DNA from 2 places in the Micromonospora chalcea genome. Region 2 is predicted to be linked to the other one. Evidence: predicted binding sites of a transcription regulator. Region 2 holds the regulator's gene; the other holds the start of a gene.

Region 1 (4,171 bases), 3.3 Mb from region 2:
CGGTTCCGGTGAGCGCCGCGACCGGGGTTACGAGCGGCGCGACCGGCGCTGAGCGCGGGCGGACACGGCGTCGCCCCGGCCACCGTGCGTACGGTGGCCGGGGCGACGGCCGTCAGGCCGCGGCGAGCGCCGGGCCGTCCAGCGCCTGCGTGTCGAGTTCGGCTGGGCGCAGCGCCAGCGCGAGCACGTCCGCCACGTCGGACAGGGTGTGCACGGTCAGCGCCTCCCGCACCTGCGCCGGCAGGTCGTCCAGGTCCGGCTCGTTGCGCTTCGGGATGATCACCTCGGTGAGACCGGCCCGGTGCGCGGCGAGCAGCTTCTGCTTCACCCCGCCGATCGGCAGCACCCGGCCGGAGAGCGTCACCTCGCCGGTCATCCCGAACTCGGGCCGCACCGGACGCCCGGTCACCAGTGAGGCCAGCGCGGTCACCATGGTGATGCCGGCGCTCGGGCCGTCCTTCGGTACCGCGCCCGCCGGGACGTGCAGGTGGATCCGCCGCCCGGCCAGCGCGTTCGGGTCCAGCCCGTAGCGCCGCCCGTTCGATCGCAGGTACGACCACGCGATGTGCGCGGACTCCTTCATCACGTCGCCGAGCTGCCCGGTGAGCGTCAGCCCGGGCTCGCCCTCCATGGTGGTGGCCTCGATGAACAGCACGTCGCCACCGGCGCCGGTGACGGCCAGGCCGGTCGCCACGCCGGGCACGGCGGTCCGCTCGGCCGACTCCGGGGTGAACTTCGGCCGGCCCAGGTAGCGGGCCAGGTTCCCGGCGTCCACGTGTACCGGCGCGGCGTCCGTGGCGAGCGCGACGGCCACCTTGCGCAGGATCTTCGCCAGGGCCCGTTCGAGCTGCCGGACACCGGCCTCCCGGGTGTACTCGCCCGCGATCAGCGCCAGCGCGTCGTCGGCGACGCTCACCTCCTCCCCGGTCAGCCCGGCCCGCTCCCGCTGCCGGGGCAGCAGGTGGTCGCGGGCGATGGCCACCTTCTCGTCCTCGGTGTAGCCGTCCAGCGCGACCAGCTCCATCCGGTCCAGCAGCGGGCCGGGGATCGCCTCCACCACGTTGGCGGTGGCGAGGAACAGCACGTCGGACAGGTCGAGGTCGACCTCCAGGTAGTGGTCGCGGAACGTGTGGTTCTGCGCCGGGTCGAGCACCTCCAGCAGAGCCGCCGCCGGGTCGCCGGAGTAGCCGGCGGCCAGCTTGTCGACCTCGTCGAGCAGCACGACCGGGTTCATCGAGCCGGCCTCGCGCAGCGCCCGCACGATCCGGCCGGGCAGCGCGCCGACGTAGGTGCGCCGGTGGCCGCGGATCTCCGCCTCGTCCCGGACGCCGCCGAGGGAGACGCGGACGAAGTTGCGGCCCAGCGCCCGGGCGACCGACTCGCCGAGGCTGGTCTTGCCGACACCGGGCGGGCCGGCCAGGGCGAGCACCGCGCCGGAGCCGCGTCCGCCGACCACGCCGAGGTTGCGCTCCGCGCGCCGGTTGCGCACCGCGAGGTACTCCAGGATGCGGTCCTTCACGTCGGCCAGGCCGGCGTGGTCGGCGTCGAGCACGGCCCGCGCCGCGGCCAGGTCCGTGTTGTCAGCGGTACGCGTGCTCCACGGCATCTCCAGCACGGTGTCCAGCCAGGTACGGATCCAGCCCGCCTCGGGTGAGGCGTCGCTGGCCCGTTCCAGCTTGCCGACCTCGCGCAGCGCCGCCTCGCGTACCTTCTCCGGCAGGTCGGCGGACTCCACCCGGGAGCGGTAGTCGGCGGAGCCGTCGGGCTCGTCCTCGCCGAGTTCCTTGCGGATCGCGGCGAGTTGCTGGCGGAGCAGGAACTCGCGCTGGGACTTCTCCAGCCCTTCGCGCACGTCGCTGTTGATCTGCTCGGTGACCTCCTGCTCGGCCAGGTGCTCCTTCACCCAGCCGACCAGCAGCTCCAGCCGGGCGGTGACGTCCGGCGCGGCGAGCAGCTCGGTCTTCTGCGCCAGGCTGAGCCAGGGCGCGTAGCCGGCCGAGTCGGCCAGCTCGGACAGGTCCGTCATCCGCTCCATCGCGTCGATCACCTGCCAGGCGCCGCGCTGCTGGAGCACCGAGGTCATGAGCGCGCGGTACTCGCGGGCGAGTTCCCGGGCGCGGCCCGCCGGGGCGGGCTCGTCGAGGGTCGCGGCCTCGACCCAGAGCGCGGCGCCGGGACCGGGCACGCCGGAGCCGATACGGGCCCGGACGAGACCGCGGATCACGGCGGCCGGCTCGCCGCTGGGCAGCCGGCCCACCTTCTCGATCGTGGCGACCACGCCGACGGAGCCGTACTCGCCGTCGAGGCGGGGCACGGCCAGGAGTTCCTTGTCGCCGGTGGCGCGGGCCGCGTCGACGGCGGCCTGGGTGGTCGGGTCGAGGGTGACCGGGATGACCATCCCGGGCAGCAGGACGGTGTCGGTCAGGGGAAGTACCGGAAGAGTTGCCATCGGACACCTGCCATCACGTTGGTTGAGCGTGCCTGGCTCAAGTAACAAAAGGTGTCCCTTGTTCCGGGTTGTGACCCACGCCACTGTCCGGCCTTCCCGACGCCTGTTCGCGCACCGGTCCTCTATTGGCCGCGACGCTTACCTGGCACGACCCGCCGAATGCAAAGAGGCGGGTATTGTTGCGAAATTACCGTGAGGTAAGTCAGACTCTTAGCACACCCCGCCCGACACAGGGAGTAATGGCGATGGCAAGGAAAGTAATCACCGTTCTGACCGACGACCTCGACGGCGGAAAGGCCGATCGGACCGTCGAGTTCAGCCTGGACGGCGTGGCGTACACGATCGACGTGTCCGACGAGAACGCGGGCGTTCTGCGCAAGGCGCTGGACCCGTACATCAGCGCTGGCAGGCGGATCGGCCGCGGCGCCACCGAGGTCGCCCGCGCCACCCGGCGCGCGGGCCGGCCGAGCACCTCGGGAATGGACCGCGAGCAGAACCGCGCCATCCGCGAATGGGCAGCCAAGAACGGGTACGAGATTTCCGAGCGCGGGCGCATCCCGGTGTCGGTCGTCGAGGCGTACAAGAACCGCTGAGCGCTAAACACTCACCGTCGGGTATCCCAGGGTCACGCTGAGAAATCGCAGCGCCCGGCCGGCCTTTTGTGTTGTCGGTGACTTTCATCGGGCTGGAGTCCGACGGCACGAAACTTCTTCCCGGAACGATTCCCACGCTCCCCTGCCGGACCCGCCTCGCGTACCCACCACGCGGACACGACACGGCCGCGGCCACCCGGACGGTTCCCGGGCGGCCGCGGCCGTCGCGTGTCCTCAGTTGACCCGGATGCGCACCACGTCGATGGCGGGAGTCTGGTTCGCCCGCTCCATCATCGGGATGCGGTGCGAGCCGTCACCGGCCCAGACCGCGCACTGCGCCACGCCCGACTGCGCCAGGCCCGGGATCTGGATCAGCACGTCGTCCGGCTGGTTGCCGCCGCGGCCGTCCTCGGTGGCGACGAAGAACGCCGGCACGTCCTGCGGGTTCGGGGGCTGCCGGGTGCTGCCGAGCATCCGGCAGGCGGTGTGGAAGTGGCCGCGCACCAGGCCCTGACCGTTGAGCAGCGAGCTCTCCAGGTAGTAGCCGCCCTGCCCGGCCGCGAGGAAGCGGTCCCGCACCAGGTTCTTGGTGGTCACCCGGAGCGTGAACGGCTGGTTGCGCCGCACCTGGTTCGGGAACTGCGTGATCAGCAGCGACGGGTTGTTCGCCGCGGCGCCCACCTCACCGAACGCGGTGCTGACGCACCGGTTGCCGTTCTGGAAGCCGTCGTGCCCCTGCAGCTGGCTGCCGGAGCAGTCCTTGGCGAGCACGTTCAGCCCGTTGCCGCCACCGTTGTTCTGGCCGCCGCCGTTGTTGTTCCCGCCGCCGTTGTTCCCGCCGTTCTGGCCCCCGTTCTGACCGCCGTTGTTGTTGCCGCCGTTCTGACCCCCGCCGTTCTGACCCCCACCGTTGCCGGGGACGTCGGTCAACGCGCACCGGGCGAACTGGTCCAGCCCCTGCGGGCGCTGGCCGAACCGGCCGATGGCGGTGGCGATCCGGTTCAGCGCCGCGGTCCGCTTGTCCGCGAGCGGACCCAGGATCGCGTTGTTGATGAACTCGCCCCCGTTGCGGCCCTCCGCCGCGAGCCGCCGGTTCGCCTCAGCGATCTGGGACGTCAGCGCCGCCAGT
Region 2 (4,171 bases):
GAACCGTGACCAGCTCAACGAGGCGCTCGGCGAGCTGCGCAGCGCGCTCGGCGGCCAGGACATCGAGAAGATCAAGTCCGCGCACGAGAAGCTGGCGCAGGTCTCCCAGCAGGCCGGCTCGCTGCTCTACGCCCAGCAGCAGGAGGGCGAGCAGGCGGCGCCGGGTGGCGCGGCCGGGCCGGGCGCCGGCGCGGGCGCGGGCGCGACCGGTGGCCCGAAGGCCGGCGGCGACGACGACGTGGTCGACGCGGAGATCGTGGACGAGGACAAGAAGTGACATCCGGTCCCGGACACGATTCGCACGGCAGAGGGATGAGGTAACCGCATGACGGACAAGCCACGCGCGGCCGACCCGGGTGCCACCGGGTCGGCGGGCGCCGGCAAGGACGCCGGCGACGAACCCCGGGTCGTCATCCGCGACAAGCGCAAGCTCGGCAAGGTGACCGAGCAGCCGGCGAACGACGCCTCGGCGGCGGACGCCGCTGCCGACGCGCCCGCCGAAGGGCTGGTCGAGGAGGCCGAGGTCGTGGTCGACGAGATCGGCGGCGAGGCCGAGGTCACCGGGCCGACGGTGGTCGATTCCCCGGCCGAGCCGAGCGGGGAGACGGAGGCGACCGCGCCGCTCGGTGCCGAGCTGGAGTCGCTCCGCACCGACCTGGAGGAGCGCACCCGCGACCTCCAGCGGGTCACGGCGGAGTACGCCAACTACCGCAAGCGGGTCGACCGGGACCGCAACCTGGTCCAGGAGCAGGCCACCGGCACTGTGCTCAGCGCGCTGCTGCCGATCCTGGACGACCTGGACCGGGCCCGTGAGCACGGCGATCTGGTGGGCCCGTTCGGCAGCGTGGCCGAGCAGCTCACCGCCGCGCTGGGCAAGTTCGGCCTGACCGCGTTCGGCGAGAAGGGCGACCCGTTCGACCCGACCCGGCACGAGGCGGTGGCGCACCAGACCTCCGCCGACGTGACCGAGTCGACCTGCGTACAGGTCATGCGCCGCGGTTACCAGCTCGGCGAGCGGCTGCTGCGGCCCGCCATGGTCGCGGTCGCGGACCCGGAGTAGTGCCGACCCGTGACGTCCCGCCCGCCCCCACCGGGCGGGCGGGACGGCCGGGCTTCGACCCGTGGAAGGGGGTGGACCGGTGAGTTCCAAGGACTGGATCGAGAAGGACTACTACGCCGCGTTGGGCGTGGAGAAGTCCGCCTCCTCGGACGAGATCAAGAAGGCGTACCGCAAGCTGGCCCGGGAGTCGCACCCGGACCACAACCCCGGCGACACCGGGGCCGAGGAGCGGTTCAAGACCGTCTCCGAGGCGTACGCGGTGCTGGGCGACGAGAAGAAGCGACGCGAGTACGACGAGATGCGCTCGCTGTTCGGCTCGGGCGCCTTCCGCCGCAGCGCCCGCGGCGCGGGCCAGCCGGGCGGCGTGCCGTTCGACGTCTCCGACCTGTTCGGCGGCGGCGCGGGCGGCGGGGACACCCGGTTCGGCGGAGGCGGTTTCACGGACCTGTTCAGCTCGATCTTCTCCGGCGGCGGGGGCGGCGCGGCGCGTCCGCGCGGTCCGGCGCGGGGCCGGGACGTCGAGACCGAGGTGGCGCTCGATTTCGAGGATGCGGTCCGCGGCGTCACGCTGCCGCTGACGCTGCGCGCGCCCGGCGTCTGCGACACCTGCCACGGCAACGGTGCGAAGCCGGGTACCCAGCCGGTGGCCTGCCCGGTCTGCCACGGCGCCGGCGTGACCACCCGCAACCAGGGGTCGTTCAGCTTCTCCGAGCCGTGCCGCAACTGCCAGGGCGTCGGCACGATCGTCGAGGAGAAGTGCCCGGAGTGCCACGGCACCGGCGGTGTCACCAAGACCCGCACGCTGAACGTGCGCTTCCCGGCCGGGGTGGCCGACGGGCAGCGGATCCGCCTGGCCGGCCGGGGTGAGCCCGGTGAGCGGGGCGGCGCGGCGGGCGACCTGTTCGTGCAGGTGAAGGTCCGCCCGGACGAGCTGTTCGGGCGTACCGGGGACGATCTGACCCTGAACGTCCCGATCACGTACGCCGAGGCGGTCCTCGGCACCGACCTGCGCGTGCCGACCCTGGACGGGACGGTGACGCTGCGGGTGCCACCGGGTACGCCCAGCGGGCGGGTGCTGCGCGCCCGCGGCAAGGGCGTCGTACGCAAGGACGGCCGCGCCGGTGACCTGCTGGTCACGCTCGACGTGGTGGTCCCGGCGAAGGTCTCGGACGAGGCGCGGGCGGCGCTGGAGACCTTCGCGGAGCAGACTCCGCCCGCCGCGCGGGAACATCTCGACGCGCGGGTACGTCGATTCAGTTGACGGCGGCAGCGGAGGTGAGCGGGCATGTCGGAGGAGTACGTCGGCTCGGGTGACCCGGCCTACGAGGCCAAGGTGTTGATGATCTCGGTGGCTGCGCGGATGGCGGGGATGCACCCCCAGACGCTGCGCCAGTACGACCGGCTGGGCCTGGTGCAGGCGGGCCGGGCGTCCGGCGGTGGTCGCCGGTACAGCGTCCGGGACGTGGTGCTGCTACGCGAGGTGCAGCGGCTCAGCCAGGACGACGGGATCAACCTGGCCGGGGTCAAGCGGATCATCGGGCTGGAGCGGCTGCTCGAAGAGGCGCAGCAGCGGGTGGCCCGGCTGGAGGCGGAGCTGGACGCCGCGTACCGGCGGATCGCCGAGCTGGAGTCGCTCGGTGGCTTTGCCCGCGGCGACCTCGTGCCGACCAACCGCACGTCCACCGCGCTCGTCGTCTGGCGACCACGCCGCGCTCCCGACCGCTGACCTTTCACCGGAAGGCCGGCGCGCCCCGCTCCCCCGGGGCCGCGCCGGCCTTCGTACGTCCGGCCCTCGTGCGTACCTGGTTCGGGGCGCTCGTCGGGGAATGCGGGATGCGGCAGGGCGCTGTCGACTAGGCTCGCCGGTAGGGCCAAAACCCCTAAATCGGACGCCGAGTTGGCAGGGGGAGCCATGGCGGAACCGGCTAAGAAGGTGGCGGAACGCGCCGAGGAACGGCTGGAGAAGGTGGCCGAGAACGTCCGCGAGCGGTTCGACCGGGTCACCGAGGGGCGCTTCAGCGACAAGGTCAAGGAAGGGCGCTTCGCCGACCAGACGGACCACGGCGTGGACCGGGCCCGGGACGACGAGAGGCGCAAGAAGCAGGGCGGGTCGACCTGACGATCCGCCGACGTGCGGGCCGGGATCCACGGGGGATCCCGGCCCGTTCGCCGTTCAAGCCGGCGACGTGTCAGAGGCGGCGGTTCTCGCGGACCAGGCCGCCCTCGCACCAGTCCCGGTAGACGAACAGGTCGGGCCGGGCGAGCAGCACGCGGCTGTTGTGCGCCCAGTTGCGCATCAGGTCGTCACCGGCGCGTTCGGCCTGCTCGACAAGCTTGCGGAACCGGCGTTTGGGATGGGCGCGGAAGTTCGTCCGGATGCCGTCGGCGGCGTAGATGTAGAGGCAGTGCAGCGCGAACCGCCGGGCCGGGCAGCGCTCGTCCATCGCCAGGTCGAACAGCGTCTGCACCAGATGGTCACCGGCGACCAGCAGGTCCCAGTCGGGCGGCATCGAGGTCAGCGGCACCGAATCCGGTTGATAGGCCCACGCCCGGAGTTCGGCGGGCGAGGGATCGACCGGATTGGCGAAGCCGTGGAACGTATCTTCCTGCACGCTCACCGGCCGACCTTCCGCTTGCGCTGGCGGGGGCACCGGCCACCCGCGGACCCTGGCTGCTGGGCCGAAACGTTAACGCGGCTGAGCGGAGCAGTGGTAGACCTTCCGGGGATCAATTTGACAACGCCGGGCCGGATCTGCCTGTGGCAGGTCCGGCCCGGCGCGGGTCAGTCCCCGGTCGGCGCGGGCAACGCCGCTGCCGCACGGGCGGCGGCGGCGCGGGAGCGCAGCCACTGCTTGAACCACTGGGTGTCGGGCAGCCGGGCGAGCAGCGGCCCGGTCACCACCGTGATCAACACGTACGCGGTGGCGAGCGCCGCCAGCTTCGGGTTCACCGGGTAGGCGGCCGCGACGGCCAGTCCGGCGATGACGATGGAGAACTCGCCGCGCGGGGTCAGCGCCAGGCCGGCCCGCCAGCGACCGGGCTCGGCGATCCCCGCCCGGCGGGCGGCCAGGTAGCCGGTGGCCACCTTCGTCGCCATGGTGACCACTGCCA

What was found. The regulator HspR, encoded in region 2, represses chaperone genes until heat shock. The targets are predictions, from matches to a motif close to TTGAGTNNNNNNNACTCAA.
Region 1: the regulator HspR is predicted to act here: its motif matches at 2,472-2,490, upstream of lon (endopeptidase La).

Annotation. Positions count from the first base shown of each region.
Region 1 covers NZ_CP118233.1:1,595,192-1,599,362, forward strand. Annotated here, with positions in the region: gene PVK74_RS07425 (DEAD/DEAH box helicase) at 1-52, shown strand, start outside; gene lon (endopeptidase La) at 113-2,449, opposite strand; gene PVK74_RS07435 (histone-like nucleoid-structuring protein Lsr2) at 2,695-3,042, shown strand; gene PVK74_RS07440 (hypothetical protein) at 3,277-4,171, opposite strand, start outside.
Region 2 covers NZ_CP118233.1:4,893,884-4,898,054, forward strand. Annotated here, with positions in the region: gene dnaK (molecular chaperone DnaK) at 1-277, shown strand, start outside; gene grpE (nucleotide exchange factor GrpE) at 326-1,060, shown strand; gene dnaJ (molecular chaperone DnaJ) at 1,140-2,321, shown strand; gene PVK74_RS21805 (heat shock protein transcriptional repressor HspR) at 2,346-2,786, shown strand; gene PVK74_RS21810 (hypothetical protein) at 2,973-3,179, shown strand; gene PVK74_RS21815 (hypothetical protein) at 3,250-3,678, opposite strand; gene PVK74_RS21820 (cation:proton antiporter) at 3,843-4,171, opposite strand, start outside.